DNA from 3 places in the Streptomyces sp. NPDC090088 genome. Region 3 is predicted to be linked to each of the others. Evidence: riboswitches for the same ligand, from Rfam matches in the RefSeq annotation. Region 3 holds a riboswitch; each other region holds the start of a gene.

The links. A riboswitch is a leader RNA that binds a small molecule or an ion and turns the genes downstream of it on or off. The one in region 3 is predicted to bind cyclic di-AMP.
Region 1: another riboswitch for cyclic di-AMP. It lies ahead of ACIPSJ_RS36290 (M23 family metallopeptidase); the one in region 3 lies ahead of ACIPSJ_RS20865 (NlpC/P60 family protein).
Region 2: another riboswitch for cyclic di-AMP. It lies ahead of ACIPSJ_RS43550 (C40 family peptidase); the one in region 3 lies ahead of ACIPSJ_RS20865 (NlpC/P60 family protein).

What each region holds. Positions count from the first base shown of each region.
Region 1 is NZ_JBIVDZ010000008.1:530,838-536,361, reverse strand. It holds gene ACIPSJ_RS36300 (pitrilysin family protein) at 1-1,370, shown strand, start outside; gene ACIPSJ_RS36295 (M16 family metallopeptidase) at 1,367-2,755, shown strand; cyclic di-AMP (ydaO/yuaA leader) riboswitch at 2,958-3,121, shown strand; gene ACIPSJ_RS36290 (M23 family metallopeptidase) at 3,134-3,889, shown strand; gene ACIPSJ_RS36285 (GntR family transcriptional regulator) at 4,087-4,782, shown strand; gene ACIPSJ_RS36280 (HPr family phosphocarrier protein) at 5,053-5,334, opposite strand; gene ACIPSJ_RS36275 (GNAT family N-acetyltransferase) at 5,512-5,524, shown strand, end outside.
Region 2 is NZ_JBIVDZ010000011.1:284,046-289,569, forward strand. It holds gene ACIPSJ_RS43540 (ATP-dependent Clp protease proteolytic subunit) at 20-655, shown strand; gene ACIPSJ_RS43545 (hypothetical protein) at 663-971, shown strand; cyclic di-AMP (ydaO/yuaA leader) riboswitch at 1,333-1,517, shown strand; gene ACIPSJ_RS43550 (C40 family peptidase) at 1,521-1,994, shown strand; gene ACIPSJ_RS43555 (ATP-binding protein) at 2,028-2,486, opposite strand; gene ACIPSJ_RS43560 (helix-turn-helix transcriptional regulator) at 2,699-3,559, shown strand; gene ACIPSJ_RS43565 (DUF397 domain-containing protein) at 3,569-3,796, shown strand; gene ACIPSJ_RS43570 (8-amino-7-oxononanoate synthase) at 3,906-5,033, opposite strand; gene bioB (biotin synthase BioB) at 5,181-5,524, shown strand, end outside.
Region 3 is NZ_JBIVDZ010000004.1:151,854-157,377, reverse strand. It holds gene ACIPSJ_RS20870 (NAD-dependent epimerase/dehydratase family protein) at 1-544, shown strand, start outside; gene ACIPSJ_RS20865 (NlpC/P60 family protein) at 562-2,931, opposite strand; cyclic di-AMP (ydaO/yuaA leader) riboswitch at 2,940-3,113, opposite strand; gene ACIPSJ_RS20860 (PP2C family protein-serine/threonine phosphatase) at 3,281-4,510, opposite strand; gene ACIPSJ_RS20855 (DUF1996 domain-containing protein) at 4,822-5,524, shown strand, end outside.

The DNA.
Region 1 (5,524 bases), on a different contig from region 3:
GCTCCGGAGGCCTGACAGCGACCGAACACCGCTTGGCCAACGGTCTGCGCGTGGTGCTCTCCGAGGACCACCTGACCCCGGTCGCCGCGGTCTGCCTCTGGTACGACGTCGGTTCCCGGCACGAAGTCAAGGGCCGTACCGGCCTGGCTCACCTTTTCGAGCACCTGATGTTCCAGGGCTCAGCCCAGGTGAAGGGCAACGGCCACTTCGAGCTCGTCCAGGGCGCCGGCGGTTCGCTCAACGGCACCACGAGCTTCGAGCGCACCAACTACTTCGAGACCATGCCCGCCCACCAGCTGGAGCTCGCCCTCTGGCTGGAGGCCGACCGGATGGGCTCCCTGCTCGCCGCCCTGGACGACGAGTCGATGGAGAACCAGCGCGACGTCGTCAAGAACGAGCGCCGCCAGCGGTACGACAACGTGCCCTACGGCACGGCCTTCGAGAAGCTGACCGCCCTCGCCTACCCGGAGGGCCACCCCTACCACCACACGCCGATCGGCTCGATGGCCGACCTGGACGCGGCCACCCTGGAGGACGCCCGCGCGTTCTTCCGCACCTACTACGCGCCCAACAACGCCGTTCTGTCGGTCGTCGGCGACATCGACCCGCAGCAGACGCTCGCCTGGGTCGAGAGGTACTTCGGCTCCATCCCGGCGCACGACGGCAAGCCCACCCCGCGCGACGGCTCGCTGCCCGAGACCATGGGCGAGGAGCTGCGCGAGGTCGTCGTGGAGGAGGTCCCCTCGCGGGCGCTGATGGCCGCCTACCGGCTCCCGGAGGACGGCACGCGCGCGTCCGACGCGGCCGACCTGGCTCTCACCGTCCTCGGCGGCGGCGAGTCCTCCCGCCTGTACAACCGCCTGGTCCGGCGCGACCGTACGGCCGTCGCGGCCGGGTTCGGCCTGCTGCGGCTCGCCGGGGCGCCCTCCCTGGGCTGGCTGGACGTGAAGACCTCCGGTGACGTCGAGGTGCCGGTCATCGAGACCGCCATCGACGAGGAGCTCGCCCGGTTCGCCGCGGAGGGCCCCACGCCCGAGGAGATGGAGCGCGCCCAGGCCCAGTTGGAGCGTGAGTGGCTGGACCGGCTGGGCACCGTCGCGGGCCGCGCGGACGAACTGTGCCGGTTCGCCGTCCTGTTCGGCGACCCGCAGCTCGCCCTGACCGCCGTCCAGCGCGTCCTGACGGTCACCCCCGAGGAGGTCCAGGAGGTCGCCAAGGCCCGCCTGCGCCCCGACAACCGCGCGGTGCTCGTCTACGAGCCGCTGTCCGAGGAGTCCGCGGAGCACACCGAGGAGGCGGGGCGCGGCGAGGACCCGGAGCAGGAAGCGACCGTAGCGGCCGGCAACGAGAACGAGGAGACGGCCAAGTGACCGAGCTCGCCAGCATGGACTTCCACCCGCAGCCCCAGCCGGGCGAGGCCAGGCCCTGGGCCTTCCCGGCCCCCGAGCGCGGCACCCTGGACAACGCCCTGACCGTGCTGCGTTGCCACCGCCCCGGCCAGCAGGTCGTCGCCGTCGAGGTGCTCCTGGACGCGCCCCTGGACGCCGAACCGGCCAGCCTGGACGGCGTGGCCACGATCATGGCGCGCGCCTTCTCCGAGGGCACCGACAAGCACTCGGCCGAGGAGTACGCCGCCGAGCTGGAGCGGGCCGGCGCCACCCTCGACGCGCACGCCGACCACTCCGGCGTCCGGATCAGCCTGGAGGTCCCGGCCTCCCGCCTCGCCAAGGGCCTCGGGCTGCTCTCCGACGCCCTCAGGGCGCCCGCCTTCGCCGACAGCGAGGTCGAGCGGCTGGTCCGCAACCGCCTCGACGAGATCCCGCACGAGCTGGCCAACCCCAGCCGCCGCGCCGCCAAGGAGCTCTACAAGGAGCTCTTCCCGTCGACCGCGCGGATGTCCCGTCCGCGCCAGGGCACCGAGGACACCGTCGAGAAGATCGACGCGGCCGCCGTCCGCGCGTTCTACGACCGTCATGTGCGGCCCGCCACCGCTACCGCGGTCGTCGTCGGCGACCTCACCGGCATCGACCTGGACGAGCTGCTCGGCGAGACCCTGGGCGCCTGGAGCGGCTCCACCGGGCAGCCCCGCCCCGTGCCGCCGGTCACCGCCGACGACAACGGCCGGGTCGTCATCGTGGATCGCCCCGGCGCCGTCCAGACGCAGCTGCTCATCGGCCGCGTCGGCCCCGACCGGCACGACCGGGTCTGGCCCGCCCAGGTGCTCGGCACCTACTGCCTGGGCGGCACCCTCACCTCGCGCCTGGACCGCGTCCTGCGTGAGGAGAAGGGCTACACCTACGGAGTCCGCTCCTTCGGCCAGGTCCTGCGCTCCGCCCCCGACGGCACCGGCGCCTCGATGCTCGCCATCAGCGGCTCCGTGGACACCCCGAACACCGGTCCCGCCCTCCAGGACCTGTGGACGGTGCTGCGCACTCTCGCCGCCGAGGGCCTCACGGACGCCGAGCGCGATGTGGCCGTGCAGAACCTCGTCGGCGTGGCGCCGCTCAAGTACGAGACGGCGGCGGCCGTCGCGGGCACCCTGGCCGACCAGGTCGAGCAGCACCTGCCCGACGACTTCCAGGCCACGCTCTACCGGCAACTGGCCGCCACCGGCACCGTGGAGGCCACCGCGGCCGTCGTGAACGCCTTCCCGGTGGACCGTCTGGTGACCGTCCTCGTCGGTGACGCGGCGCAGATCAAGGAGCCCGTCGAGGCCCTCGGGATCGGGACCGTCACGGTCGTCGCCGCCGAGTAGCCGGACGGCGGACACGCGCGCGTGCGAGGGCCCTGGTGACCGTGGTGTCACCAGGGCCCTTAAATGTCCGAATTGGGGCGGAGGTTGCCTGTCTGCCCTGTGGGATGCGCTACAAAAACCGTGATCCGTTTGGGCATTGAAAGCCTGCCCTCATAGGTTCTTCCGGGCTGTCCGTCAGGCAGTGCGCCGCGTCCGCGGCACCGGACAGCCATCGCCGAGTCCCCGTACGGCGCGAGCCAGGGGAGCCGGGGACCCACGTCGTCCCTGGGGTGAATCGGGCGCCCGCGCGAGCCGCGAGGGGGCCCGTAGGAGACCTTCCTGCTCCGAACCCGTCAGCTAACCCGGTAGGCGAGAGGGAAGGAAAGGACCAGCCTCTACATGGCGTTCATGTGCGCCTCCGGGAAGCACCGTCGTCCCGGCCGGGTGAAGCGCACCACCGCGCAGGCCGCCGGTATCGCGGCTCTCACCACCACGGGTGTCCTCGGCACCGTCTCCGCAGCCCCGGCGCTCGCCGCCGAGAACTCCGTCGAGCAGACCGGCCTCACCCCGGTCATCACGGTCAGCGACACGGTCGCCGACCAGATCGACGCCCAGGCCGCCGCGCAGCAGGCCGCCGCCGACCGCAAGGCCGCCGAGGAGGCCGCGCGCAAGAAGGCCGTCGCGGAGGTGAAGAAGGAGCGCGCGGCCAAGGCGCGCGCCGCGCGGGAGGCCGAGCGCAAGCGCCTCAACGCCTTCGTCGCGCCGATCTCCGACTCGTACGTCTCCACCGGCTACAAGACCGGCGGCTCCCTGTGGTCCTCGGGCGCCCACACCGGCATCGACTTCCACGCGGCCAGTGGCACGGTCGTGCACGCCGTCGGCACCGGCACGGTCGTCTCCACCGGCTGGGGCGGGGCCTACGGCAACCAGATCGTCATCAAGATGGCCGACGGCATGTACACCCAGTACGGCCACCTGTCGTCCATAGGCGTCTCGGTGGGCCAGCAGGTCACCCCGGGCCAGCAGATCGGCCTCTCCGGGTCCACGGGCAACACGACCGGCCCGCACCTCCACTTCGAGGCCCGCACGACCCCCGAGTACGGCTCGGACGTCGATCCGGTCGCCTACCTCCGCAAGCACGGCGTGAACGTCTGACGCGGACGGTGTGAGCACCGCGAGATCTTCCGAAGCCCCGGCTCCCGAGCCGGGGCTTTCGCCGTTTTCGCGCCCTTGCTGTCCAAAATATATCCATGGAATCCGGCCCCCCGTCGGAAATTCCCGCTCATTGCAATAGAGTCACGGAACGGGCGCCACTCGGCGGCGTTTCACGGGGATTAAGGCGGAGGTCGGTCATGCGTATTCCGGCGCACTCGGTATGCACGGCGATCCGGGACGACATCGTCGCGGGTGTCTACGAGCGCGGCAGCCGGCTCACCGAGGAACTCCTGGCCCGCCGCTACGGCGTCTCGCGCGTCCCCGTCCGCGAGGCCCTGCGCACGCTGGAGGCCGAGGGCTTCGTGGTCACGCGCCGGCACGCGGGCGCGTGCGTCGCCGAACCGAGCGAGCAGGAGGCCGCCGACCTGCTGGAGATGCGCCTGCTGCTGGAGCCGCTGGGCGCCTCCCGGGCCGCCCAGCGCCGCACCGAGGCCCACCTGAAGGTGTTGCGCGGACTCGTCAGGCTGGGCCAGGAACGGGCCCGCCGGGGCAGCAGCGAGGACCTGCGCTCGCTGGGCGGCTGGTTCCACGAGACGCTCGCCCAGGCCACCGGCAGCCACGCCCTGACCTCGACCCTCACCCAGCTGCGGCACAAGATCGCCTGGATGTACGCCGTCGACGCGCCCGCCAACCCGGTCGAGTCGTGGGCCGAGCACGGCGCCATCGTGGACGCGGTCACCCGCGGCGACGGCGAGCGCGCGCGGGCGATCACCGCGCTGCACACCGAGCGCTCGGCGGCCGCGCACCGGCTGCGCTTTTCCGGCGGCACCGAACGGGCGAACGGTGTGAGGACTTCGCAACACTCCGTAAACATGTCGGGCCTGCGGCATTAACACGCGCGCCGTATACAAAGAGGTGTTATTCGGTGGAGGTGTATTTCCGCTGCCCGAATTCACACGCTCCGGGAATTCCGGTGGCGTGTCGTCGGCGTGCCCGTCGAAATGGCTGAGGGCAGGCTCCCGAATGAACCCGTGCGGACCCGTCGTAAAGTCACGGGCGGCTGTCATGAATTCCCGGCACATGCCGGGGCCGGCGCGGAGACGACGAGGCCGCGCCGCCCCCGCAGGGGTGGCGCGGCCTCGGCCGTGCGGGCGCTACGGCGCTCAGACGGTCTCGGGGAGCTCCTCGAGACCCTCGGCGACCAGCTTGGCCAGGCGGTCGAGGGCGGCGTCCGCGCCCTCGGCCTCGGAGGCGAGCACGATCTCCTCGCCGCCCTGGGCGCCCAGGCCCAGGACGGCCAGCATGGAGGCCGCGTTGACGGGGTTGCCCCCGGCCTTGGCGATCGTCACCGGGACGCCTGCGGCCGTGGCGGCTCGGACGAAGATGGAAGCGGGGCGGGCGTGGAGGCCCTCGGCCCAGCCGACGTTGACGCGGCGCTCAGCCATGTGATGCTGCCCTTCGGTTTTCAGGGTTGTCTAGACCAGTTTCCCATATCGTGAAGCATCCCCGGAGCGGGCATGGGCCCCCTCCGGGTGTGTCGTCGGACCGCGGCCTCGGTCCGACTTCCGTCCTGCACAGACTGCCTCGCGCCGTTGTCGTACGCGAGCCGTACTCTGGGGCCCATGCAGACCCCGG
Region 2 (5,524 bases), on a different contig from region 3:
CCGCGAGGAGGGGTATGCCATGACCCGACCGTCCGCCCGCTATGTCCTGCCCGAGTTCACCGAACGCACCAGCTCCGGGCAGCGCACCCTGGATCCGTACTCGAAGCTGCTGGAGGAGCGGATCGTCTTCCTGGGCACGCCGGTGGACGAGACCTCCGCCAACGACGTGATGGCGCAGCTGATGTATCTGGAACACGCGGCTCCGGAGCGGGACATCTCGCTGTACATCAACTCTCCGGGCGGGTCGTTCAGCGCGATGGCCGCGATCTACGACACGGTCCAGTACGTCACCTGTGACGTGGAGACGATCTGCCTGGGGCAGGCCGGGGCGTCCGCCGCCGTGCTGCTCGCGGCCGGCACGCCGGGCAAGCGGTCCGCGCTGCCGGGCGCCCGTGTCGTGCTCCAGCAGCCCTCGCTGCCCGAACCGGTACGGGGCCAGCCGAGTGATCTGGTCATCCGGGCGGCGGAGTTGGAGCGGGTCCGCGCGATGCTCGAAACGATGCTGGTCCGGCACACCGGGCGCACCCCCGAGCAGATCCACCAGGACCTGGAGCGGGACCTGGTGCTGGACGCGCGGGAGGCGCTGGCGTACGGGCTGGTGGACCGGGTCGTACCCACCCACCGGACCTCGCCCGGCCTGCCGGACGCGGGGTGATCCGGCGATGCTGCCACCGGAACTGCCGCCGCTGCCCGCGCTGACCCGCGCCGAGGGCGAGTTGATCGACCGTTACCTGGACGTGGTCGACCTGCTGGGCCGGATCAACCCGGCGCAGAACGAGGACACGTACCGCGGGCTGCGCGCCGCGCAGGCGCTGGTGCGCGCCGCGTCCGAGCTGCGTGACGCGCTGGCCCTGATGCACGGGCGGGGCGAGACGGAGCTGCACGGGGACACGCTGGCACGCGCGTTGCGGGTGCTCGACGGCGAGCGCCGGACCGCTCGCGTCGTACTCCCGCCGGACTGCGTACGGTGACCGCCGCAGAGGCCGGGCGGGGCGCGTCGACGCCCTGTCCGCGCCGGAGTTGAAACGGCCCAACGGGGTTACCCCCGTTCGGCGGAGCATGGCGTGGTTTTACCTGACCGACAGGCCCGCTCGGTACGCCCGTTCGAGGATGCCCGCCGAGCGCTTCTCCGCAGGTCCGGGGCTACGCAGGGCAGTTGACGATGAATCGAACACAGTACTGTCCACCCGAACGGGTGGGTGGTGAGTAACCCCACAAATCCCCGATTCCATTGGGATTTTCGGACACGTGTGAGTGAAGATCCCTGTCTGACGACAAGCCCCCGCCACAGCGGCGGGGCGGTCCGGGCGGACGCCGAGTCCTGCCGCCGCCCGGATTGACCCGTCGACAGAAGTGCATCGGCAGGAGTGGAGGACCCAAGCACGACGGGTCGCCGGGACGGTCACACCATGACCGGGCCGAGCAGCCCTTGGGGTGAAGCCGTGGCGACACGGCCGGGCAACTTCGCCAGCCCGAATCCGACAGGTCATCCTTCACAGGCGGCTGACGAAGGGTTGCGCATGACCGCGCTCAATCGCGTTCCGTCGCTCATGGTCCGGGCCGGTACGGCCTCGGCGCTGACGATCGCCGCCGTCGGCGGCTCGATCGTGATCCCGGGGGTCGCCTCCGACGCCTCGGCCGCCACGATGGGGACCAAGGCGCTTCAGGTCGCCGCGTCCAAGAAGGGCAAGCCCTACAGGTGGGGCGCCACCGGTCCGAACCGGTTCGACTGCTCCGGGCTGACGCTGTACTCGTTCAAGAAGGCGGGCAAGAAGCTGCCCCGTACGGCGGCCCAGCAGTACAACAAGACCCGTCACATCTCGGCCGGCAACCGCAAGGCCGGGGACCTGGTCTTCTTCCACTCGGGTTCCAGCGTCTACCACGTCGGCATCTACGCCGGGAAGGGAAAGATCTGGCACGCCCCGAAGACCGGGGACGTGGTCAAGCTCCAGAAGATCTGGACGAAGAGCGTCTGGTACGGCCGCGTCAGCTGACGCGCCCACCGGTCGGCCGGCGGGAACCCGGGGCTACGGTTCCTGCTGGCCGGCGGCGGTGACGGTGCCGGCCGGGACGGTCCAGGGGAGTTCGATGGAGACGGTCTTGCCGCCTTCGCGGGTGGGGCGTACGCGGAGTTTGCCGCCGCATTCGGCGGTCAGCCAGCGGATGATGACCATGCCGCGGCCGTTGTCCTGCTGGACCGCGGCGGGAAGTCTCTTGGGGAATCGCGGATGACTGTCCGTGACGCCGATGCGCAGGTGTTCGTCACGGTCGAGGATCATGTCCACCGTGAAGGTGGGTGACTGTCCGAAGGTGTGCTGTACGGCGTTGGTGGCGAGTTCGGAGACGATGAGGCGGATGGTGTCCGCGGTCTCCGTCTCCGGTGGCAGTCCCCACTCCGCGAGGACGTCCAGCACGTAGGAGCGGGCCGTGGAGACCGAGGCGGGATCGCTCGGCAGAGTGACGGATGCTTCCAGATGGTCTGCCATGGCGAGGTCGTCCCTTTCCTCGGGACCGGAGTCCGACACGGTGCGGAAGGTTCGAGTACGGTCCCGGACTGGTGCTTCTTCGTCAGACTGCCATTACCGGGCCGGTCACGGGGAGCGATCCACCAAGATATGCATATATCTGTCGCTCGAAGCGGTGAACTCTGCGACCTCAGACCGTATTTGGGCGGCTCGGAAGGAGTAAGGAGTAGCCCATGCAGAACGGTCCCGCGGTACGCCGCCGGAAACTGGGCGCCGAACTGCGCATGCTGCGCACCGGTGCGGGTCTCACGAGCGGTGAGGCCGCCCGTCTGGTGGGCTGGCATCAGTCGAAGGTGAGCCGGATCGAGACCGGCGCCAGCGGTGTGAAACCGGCCGATGTGCGGTTACTCCTCGACGCCTACGGAGTGGTCGAAGGGCAACTGCGGGAGTTGCTGCTGGTGTTGGCGGGGTCCGAGGACACGGCCGGGCGGCACCACTGGTGGCACGCCTATCGGGGGGTGCTGCCGCCCGCCTACCGGGATTTCATCAGCCTGGAATCGCAGGCCGGGGCGATGCGCACGCTGGAGACCCTGGTCGTCCCGGGGCTGCTGCAGACCCCCGAGTACGCGCGTGCCGTGACCCGGGTGGCCGCCGACGGGCTCGACGACGAGGCCCTGGACGCCCTGGTGGAGGTACGTCTGGCCAGGCAGGACGTGCTGCGCAACGACCCGCCGCTGGAGCTCAGCGCGGTACTCGACGAGGCGGTGCTGCGCCGGGAGGTCGGCGGTCCGGGGGTGATGACACGGCAGCTGGCGCGGCTGATGGAGGCGGCCCGGCTGCCCCAGGTACGGCTCCAGGTACTGCCGTTCGCGGCGGGGGCGCATATCGGCATCACCGGGCCTTTCGTAATCTTCTCATTTCCGAGCACTTCTGATCTGGATGTGGTTGTTCTCGACCAGTTGACGAGTAGCCTCTACCTGGAGCGGAAAGAAGACCTCCAGGCCTACGCGGAGGCCTTCAACACCCTTCAGATCCACGCCCTTTCGCCCGAGGACTCGTTGGATTACATCGCCGGGATACAGGACGGCGCGTAAGGAGGCACCATGACTGCACTGCCTCGGAACGTACCTTCAAGTGCTGATCTGCACGGATTGCGGTGGCTGCGCAGCAGCTACAGCACCGGTGCGAACAACTGCGTGGAGACGGCACGGCCGCACTCCGGCCCACCGGCCGGACTGCTCGCCGTACGCGACTCCAAGAACCCGGCCGGACCCGCGCTGCTCTTCTCCCCCGAGAGCTGGGCGAGTTTCGTGGCCGCGGTCAGCGACTGATCAGCGCTCCCCGCTGATCAGGTTGCGAACAAAACTGATCAGTATGCAACCGAATCCGTAATCGACTCCGTATCCGCATCCGAGCGCAGCCCGGCCGTGTCACGCCGACTCATGGTCGTGTTTCGCCGATCACACGTACAGCGCGTTCGATCTCGGCCCCGGAGAGGTCCGCGCGGGCGGTCAGCCGCAGCCGTGAGATGCCGTCCGGCACGGAAGGCGGACGGAAGCAGCCCACGGCCAGGCCTGCCGTACGGCAGTCGGCCGCCCAACGCACGGCCCCCTCCGGGGACGGTGCCCGCACGGAGACCACCGCGGCGTCCGGCCGTACCGCTTCCAGGCCCGCGGCGGTCAGCCGTGCGTGCAGGTCGGCGGCCACCTCGCGGGCCCGGGCCGCCCGCCCGGGCTCGCGTCGCAGCAGCCGCAGGGCCGCGAGGGCCGCCCCCGCCGCGGCGGGGGCCAGGCCGGTGTCGAAGATGAAGGTGCGGGCCGCGTTGACCAGGTGGTCGATCACCCGGGCCGGTCCGAACACGACCCCGCCCTGGCTGCCCAGCGACTTGGAGAGGGTCGCCGTGACGACCACGTCGTCGGCGCCGGAGAGCCCGGCCGCGTACGCGGCTCCCCGCCCGCCGTCCCCGAGGACCCCGAGCCCGTGCGCGTCGTCGACGAGCAGCCCGGCGCCGCGCTCCCGGCACGCCGCGGCCAGCCCGGCCAGCGGCGCCGCGTCGCCGTCCACCGAGAACACCGTGTCGGAGACGACCACCGCGGGTCCCTCGTGGGTGCCGAGCGCCTTGCGCACGGCGTCCGGGTCGGCGTGTCCGACGACCTGGGTGGTGCCCCGGGCCAGCCGGCAGCCGTCGATCAGGGAGGCGTGGTTGAGCGCGTCGGAGACGATCAGGGAGCCGTGCGGGCCGAGCGTGGTGACGGCAGCCAGGTTGGCGGCGTAGCCGGAGGAGAAGACCAGGGCCGCCTCGAACCCGCTGAATTCGGCCAGCTCGCGCTCCAGCTCGGTGTGGAGCTCGGTGGTGCCGGTCACCAGCCGGGAGCCGGTGGAGCCGCCGCCCCAGGTCCGGGCCGCCTCGGCGGCGCCCGCGGCGATCTCCGGGTGGTGGGCGAGGCCCAGGTAGTCGTTGCTCGCCAGGTCCAGCAGCGGCGAGTCGGCGGGGCGGGGGCGCAGGGTCCGTACGAGTCCGGCGCGGCGGCGCTGTTCCGCCTGTCCGTCGATCCAGCCGAACGCCATGACCCCTCCGGTGATTTTGTAGGCAGTGGACAGACCCTAGCGGGACGACCGGTCACGCACTGTGTGGCAATACCCACACGTCGAACTGACAGGGTTGTGCAAACTCTCCTTGGCCCGGAGCAGCCTCGTAGTACAGGATCGGCTCTCATGGACCTGCTGAACACGCTGGTGGACAAGGGGCTTCGGCGCGAGCTGCCGACCCGCGAGGAAGCGCTCGCCGTTCTGGCGACCTCCGACGACGACGTGCTCGATGTGGTGGCCGCGGCCGGCAAGGTGCGCCGGCAGTGGTTCGGCCGGCGCGTGAAACTCAACTACCTGGTCAACCTCAAGTCCGGTCTGTGCCCGGAGGACTGCTCCTACTGCTCGCAGCGCCTCGGCTCCACGACCGGGATCCTGAAGTACTCCTGGCTGAAACCCGACGAGGCCTCCAAGGCGGCCGCCGCGGGCCTCGCCGGGGGCGCCAAGCGGGTCTGCCTGGTGGCGTCCGGGCG
Region 3 (5,524 bases):
GGTCGCCGAACGCGCCGCCTGGGACGCCGAGGCCGCCCAGGACCGCTGGCGCATGGTCTCGATCAACCCCGGCCTGATACTGGGCCCTTCCCTCACGCCCGCCTCCGAGTCCGGCAGCCTGTTCCTGCTGGACGAGCTGTTCAAGGGCTACTTCTGCTACGGCGCCCCGGACTTCAGCTTCACCACCGCGGACGTCCGCGACGTGGCCGACGCGCACATCGCGGCGGCGGAGAACCCGGCGGCCGGGGGCCGCTACATCGTGGCCAACGAGACGATGACCTCGTTCCACGAGATGTCCCGGATCATCCGCACCCGCCACCGGTGGGACCCGCGCCTGCCCCGCACCGCGCTCCCGCACGGTCCGGTACGGGTCCTCGGCCCGCTCTTCGGCCTCACCCAGGACTACATCGCCAAGCACCTCGGCATCCGCTTCCGCGTCGACAACGGCCGGAGCGTGCGCGAACTGGGCCTGGTCTACCGGCCGGTCGAGGAGACCCTCCTGGACCACCACGAGAGCTGGCGCTCGCGGCGCCGGAGGGTCTGACCTCGGCGGGCAGGGGGTCAGGCCGGGCGGACCACCCGGTGGATCGCCGACTCCCCGGCGTTGTAGATCGACTCCTCGCGGATCGACGCGCCCGGGCTCGGCGCGTGGATCATCATGCCGCCACCCGCGTAGATCCCGACGTGGCTGTCGTTGTCGAAGAAGAAGACCAGGTCGCCCGGTTCCACGGCGGCCAGTGTCATCGGGGTGCCGGCGAACGCCTGGTCCGCCGCGCTGCGCGGCAGCGTCACCCCGGCGGCGCGCCAGGCCGCCTGGGTCAGGCTGGAGCAGTCGTACGACTCCGGGCCGGTCGCCCCCCAGACGCACGGCCGCCCGATCTGCGCCTGCGCGAACGCCAGCGCCTTCATGGCCTTGCCCGGCTCGGCCGGGGCGACGGCCTGCTGGGGGAAGCCGACGGCGGCGGCGAAGGCGCCGGTGGCGGCAGGGGGTGCGGTCGGCAGCGGGGTGGTGGGGAGCGGAGCCGTGGCGACCGGGGCGGCGGTGGCCATCGGCACGACGGGCGCGGTCGGTGCCGTGGCGTACGCCATCGTCGCCCACGGCGGGTCCGGCACCGCCGTGGGCATCGGCGCGGCGGGCGCGACCGGCGCCGGGGCGGCGGCGTAGGCGGCGGCCGGGGGCTGCATACCGACGGCGTAGCCGCCCAGGTCGGCGCCGGGCGCCGCGAAGTAGGCCCCGGTGCCGAGGTCGGCCTGCGGCATGGCGGCCATGGCGGCGGCGGGGGCAGCCGCGGCGTACGCGGCGGCCGGGTAGCCGGGGTCGGCGGCGACCGCGTAGCCGAGGTCGGCCGCGGCCGGGGGCGCGCTCGCGTAGGCGGCGGTCGCGTTGGGCGCCATGGCCTGGAAGGCCCCGGCGTCCATCGGGGCCGACATGGGCGCGGCGGGTGCCGCAGCGGCATACGCGGCGGCCGGCTCCGACGGGCCCGCGCCCGGGTAGGCACCCGCGTCGGGCGACGTCGGCATCGGGAACGAGCCCGTGGCGCCCGGGGTCATGATGCGGAAGGAACCGGTGTCCCCCGGCGCCGGGGTCGGGACGCCGCCCATGTCCATGGACCCGGCGGCAGGGAAGGCACCCGTACCGCCCGGGGCCATGACCCGGGAGCCGCTGGTGTCCATCTGGGGCATGGCCTGGGGCGCGACCGCGCTGCCCGGGCTCATGACGCGCGAGGCGCCCATGTCCATCTGAGGCATGGCCTGCGTCGCGGGGGCGCTGCCCGGGCTCATCACCCGGGAGGCGCCGAGGTCCATCGGGGGCATCGGCTGCGGCGCGCCGGCGCTGCCCGGGCTCATGACGCGGGAGGCGCCCGTGTCCACCGTGGGCATGACCTGAGTCGCGGCCGCGCCGCCTGGGCTCATGACGCGCGAGGCGCCCATGTCCACCGGAGGCATGACCTGGGTAGCGGGGGCGCTGCCCGGGCTCATGACGCGGGAGGCGGCGGCGTCCATCGGGGGCATCGGCTGGGGCGTGCCCGCACCGCCGGGGGCCATGACGCGGGACGCGCCGGCGCCTGCCGGGTTCCTGCGCTGGGGGGTGCCGGTGCCGGGGGACATGATGCGGAAGGTGCCGGTGTCCGAGGGGGACACGACGGGGATGGTGCCGGTGTCCGACGGGGTCGACGCCGGGAGCCTGCCCGGGCCGGCGGGCGCGCCGGACCCGAAGGAGCCGCTGTCGGTGCGCTGGGCCGGGATGCCCATGGCGGGGGCCGCCCACTGCTGCTGCGCCGGGGCCTGGGCCTCGGTGACGCCCCACGAGATCTGCGTCTGCGCGGCGGGGGCCGCCTCGAGCGCCGCCACCGCACGCTGTCCGGTGCGCTGGGACAGCAGCTCGCGGGCCTTGGCGATCTTGAGCTGGTTCTTGGTCTTGGAGGTGCCCGGCGCGGCCCGCTGCGGCGCGGCGGCGGACAGGGCCTTGGGCGGGCTCGACGGCCCGGCGGGCAGTGCGGCGGCGGGCCCGGCCGTCAGCTCCAGCTTCGGGCGCGCCGGCAGTTCGCGGACGACCTCGATCTCGGTCTGCCCCGAGGGTCCCGCGGTCAGCTCCAGCCGGGACGGACCGGAGCCCTCCAGCTGGCCGAGCAGGTCGGCGGCCATGGAGCTGACGGGCCGGCGCGGGCCGGGCCGGTCGGGCATGCGGTCGGAGGGCAGCGCGGCGGGGACGCTCGGCCCCAGCCTCGAACGCGCGCCGTCGAACCACTCCCGCGCGATGTTGTCCAGCCCCGGATCGTCACGGCGGGGCCGCTTGAACAGCGGGACACCGCGTGAGCGCGAGCCTCCGCTCATCGCACGGGTGGCGTTGTAGTTCCCGGTGGCGTTCTCGGCCTGGTCGTAGAGGTTGTTGATCCGCTGTCGAACCTCGTCACGGCTCTCGGACGCCATGGGGGTCGTGCTCCTTCCGTACTCCGCCTACCGGGTTAGCTGTCGGGTTCGGGCGTCGAATCCGGAAGGTATGCCCTACGGCCCTTGCCCCTGTGGGCAGTTGGCCGATTCACCCCAGTGATCGGTTGGGTCCCCGGCTCCGGATCGCCCCACGAGGGCGCCGGACTCGGCGGAGGCCGCGCGGCCCGACGGGATTCGCCGGGGGGAGCCGAGCGGCTTACCCGTCAACTTAGCCAACTTGTGTCACTCGTGTGAAGGTTGACGTGCGTAATGTCCGATACGTATTTGTGATGTTCGTCGTACTGTTCGGTATGGGGCTGCGCGGGACGGCATTTCGCGCATCCGCCGATCACAGTCGTACGACGACCAGGGCGGTGTCGTCGGTCGCGCCCTCCGGTGGCAGCAGCTCCCGCAGGACGGCGTCGGCGAGATCCTCGGGGTCCAACTCGCGGTGCGCGGCGAGGGATCGGGTGAGCCGGGCGAGCCCGGTGTCGATGTCCTCGTGGCGGCGCTCGACGAGTCCGTCGGTATAGAGGACAAGGGTGGCGCCGTCCTCGAACGCGGTGACGGCCTGCGGGCGCGGCAGCGGATCGGGGCGGGCGTCGAGCGGGGGATCGGTGGCCCGGTCGAGGAGTTCCACCCGTCCGCCGGGGTGCAGCAGGGCGGGCGGCGGGTGCCCGGCGCTGCTGTAGGTGACCGTGTGGCGGGCGAAGTCGACGAACGCCGTCACGGCGGTGGCCGACTCGGCGCCGTCGATCACGTGCGCGTACCGCCCCAGTACGCCGAGCGCCTGCGCCGGGCCCTCGGCCACCCGGGAGACCGCGCTGAGCGCACTGCGCAACTGCCCCATGACACAGGCCGCTTCGAGCCCGTGCCCGACCACGTCGCCGACCGAGACGCCGATGCAGTCGCCGCTGACCAGGTCGACCAGGTCGTACCAGTCGCCGCACACGTGCAGCGACCCGGTGGCCGGCCGGTAGCGCACGGCCGCCCGGTGGTGCTCCAGCTGCCGGGGAGCGGGCAGCATCGCCTCCTGGAGGGCGACCGCCACCTCGCGCTCCCGGGCGTGCGCCTGCCGCAGCTGCTCGTTGATCTCCTGCAGTTCGCCCGCGCGCCGGTACAGCTCGGCCTCCAGGACCTGGGTCCGGCCGTCGCCGACGGTCCGGCGCGCCCGGATCAGCTCGGTGACCTCCTCGACCCGGTGCACCAGCAGCACGACCTTCCCGTCCGGGCCGAGGACCGGCACGTTCACCGGGCTCCAGTAGCGCTGCTCCCAGTGCCCGGGCCGGTCGGGGAGCTCCACGTCGTACCGCTGCAGGGCCATGGTGTCCCGCTCGCCGGTGGCCAGCACCCGCAGCAGTGAGGTCTCCAGGTTGCGCATACCGGTCGCGGTGCTGTCGTTCGGGTTGTCCGGGAACACGTCGAAGAGATACCGGCCGATCATGTCCTCGCGCTTGCGCCCGGCCATGCGCAGGAACTCCTCGTTGGCGTCCGCGTACACCAACTCGGGGGTCAACAGGGCCACCATCCCGGGCAGTGTCTGGAACACCGCCGCGTAGTCGATCTCCGCCTCGCTCATGACAGGGTCACCTCCCCGCCGTTTTCGCACCAGTTTCCCATGAAATATAAAAATCGCGCGGCGCGATCCGGGTCCCCGATGAGTTCGCTCCGTAGTTGGATGGTCACTCCTCGATGATGCTACCTGTGAGGTCACCGTGAATTTCTGGGACCGTTGAACACGGCGGTGCCGCGGTCCGTATGAAGCCGGGGATTTCCATGCCCGGCCGCCCACGACCACCCAGGGGTACGACCGTGAGTACGACCTTGAGACGCAACAGGCGCAGACGACCGACCGGTGCACGACGCGCGACCTTCGCAGCGGTCGCGCTGATGCTCGGCGGGGGAGGACTGGTCGCGGTGAACGTCTACGCGTCGGCCACCGAGGGCGGCTCGGACCAGCAGCCCTGGCAGGGCCAGGTGCTCTCCGCGCCCACGGTCTACTGCCCCGACGTCGGCGCCGAGTTGACGGCGGTGCCCGACGGGGCCCGGTCCGACGTCGACCGTGAACTCGCCGAGCTGGACCAGCAGATCGCGGCCGCCTACCAGCAACTCAAGGAATCCGCCGCGGCGATCGAGCAGAACCCCGGCCTCGCCGACCAGACGATCATGAATCCGCTGAAGGAGAAGCGGTCCGAGACGCTCGGCCGGATCGCCGACGCCATCGACCGGGAGGGCGACCGCCCCCAGGGCCTCGACGACCTCGCCGCCTGCACCCTGCGCTCCTCGAACCAGGGCGGCGAGCAGTCGGCGGCACCGCAGGAGAGCGCCACGCCCAGTCAGGGCAGCAGCACCGGTACCGGCACGGGCACCGGCGGACAGGCGGGCCAGGGCGGTCAGGGCGGCAACGGTCCGGTCGCCGCCGACTACGCCGACATCACCACCGTCCAGCCCAATGTGCGGACCCCGGCCGAGCAGTCCGGCGGCTCCACCGGCACCTTCGCCTCCAGCTGCGGCGTCAACGCGAACGGCCTGTTCAACTCGGACAACGTGATCGTCGCGCCCGGTGTCTCCAACGGCGCCCACCACTTCCACG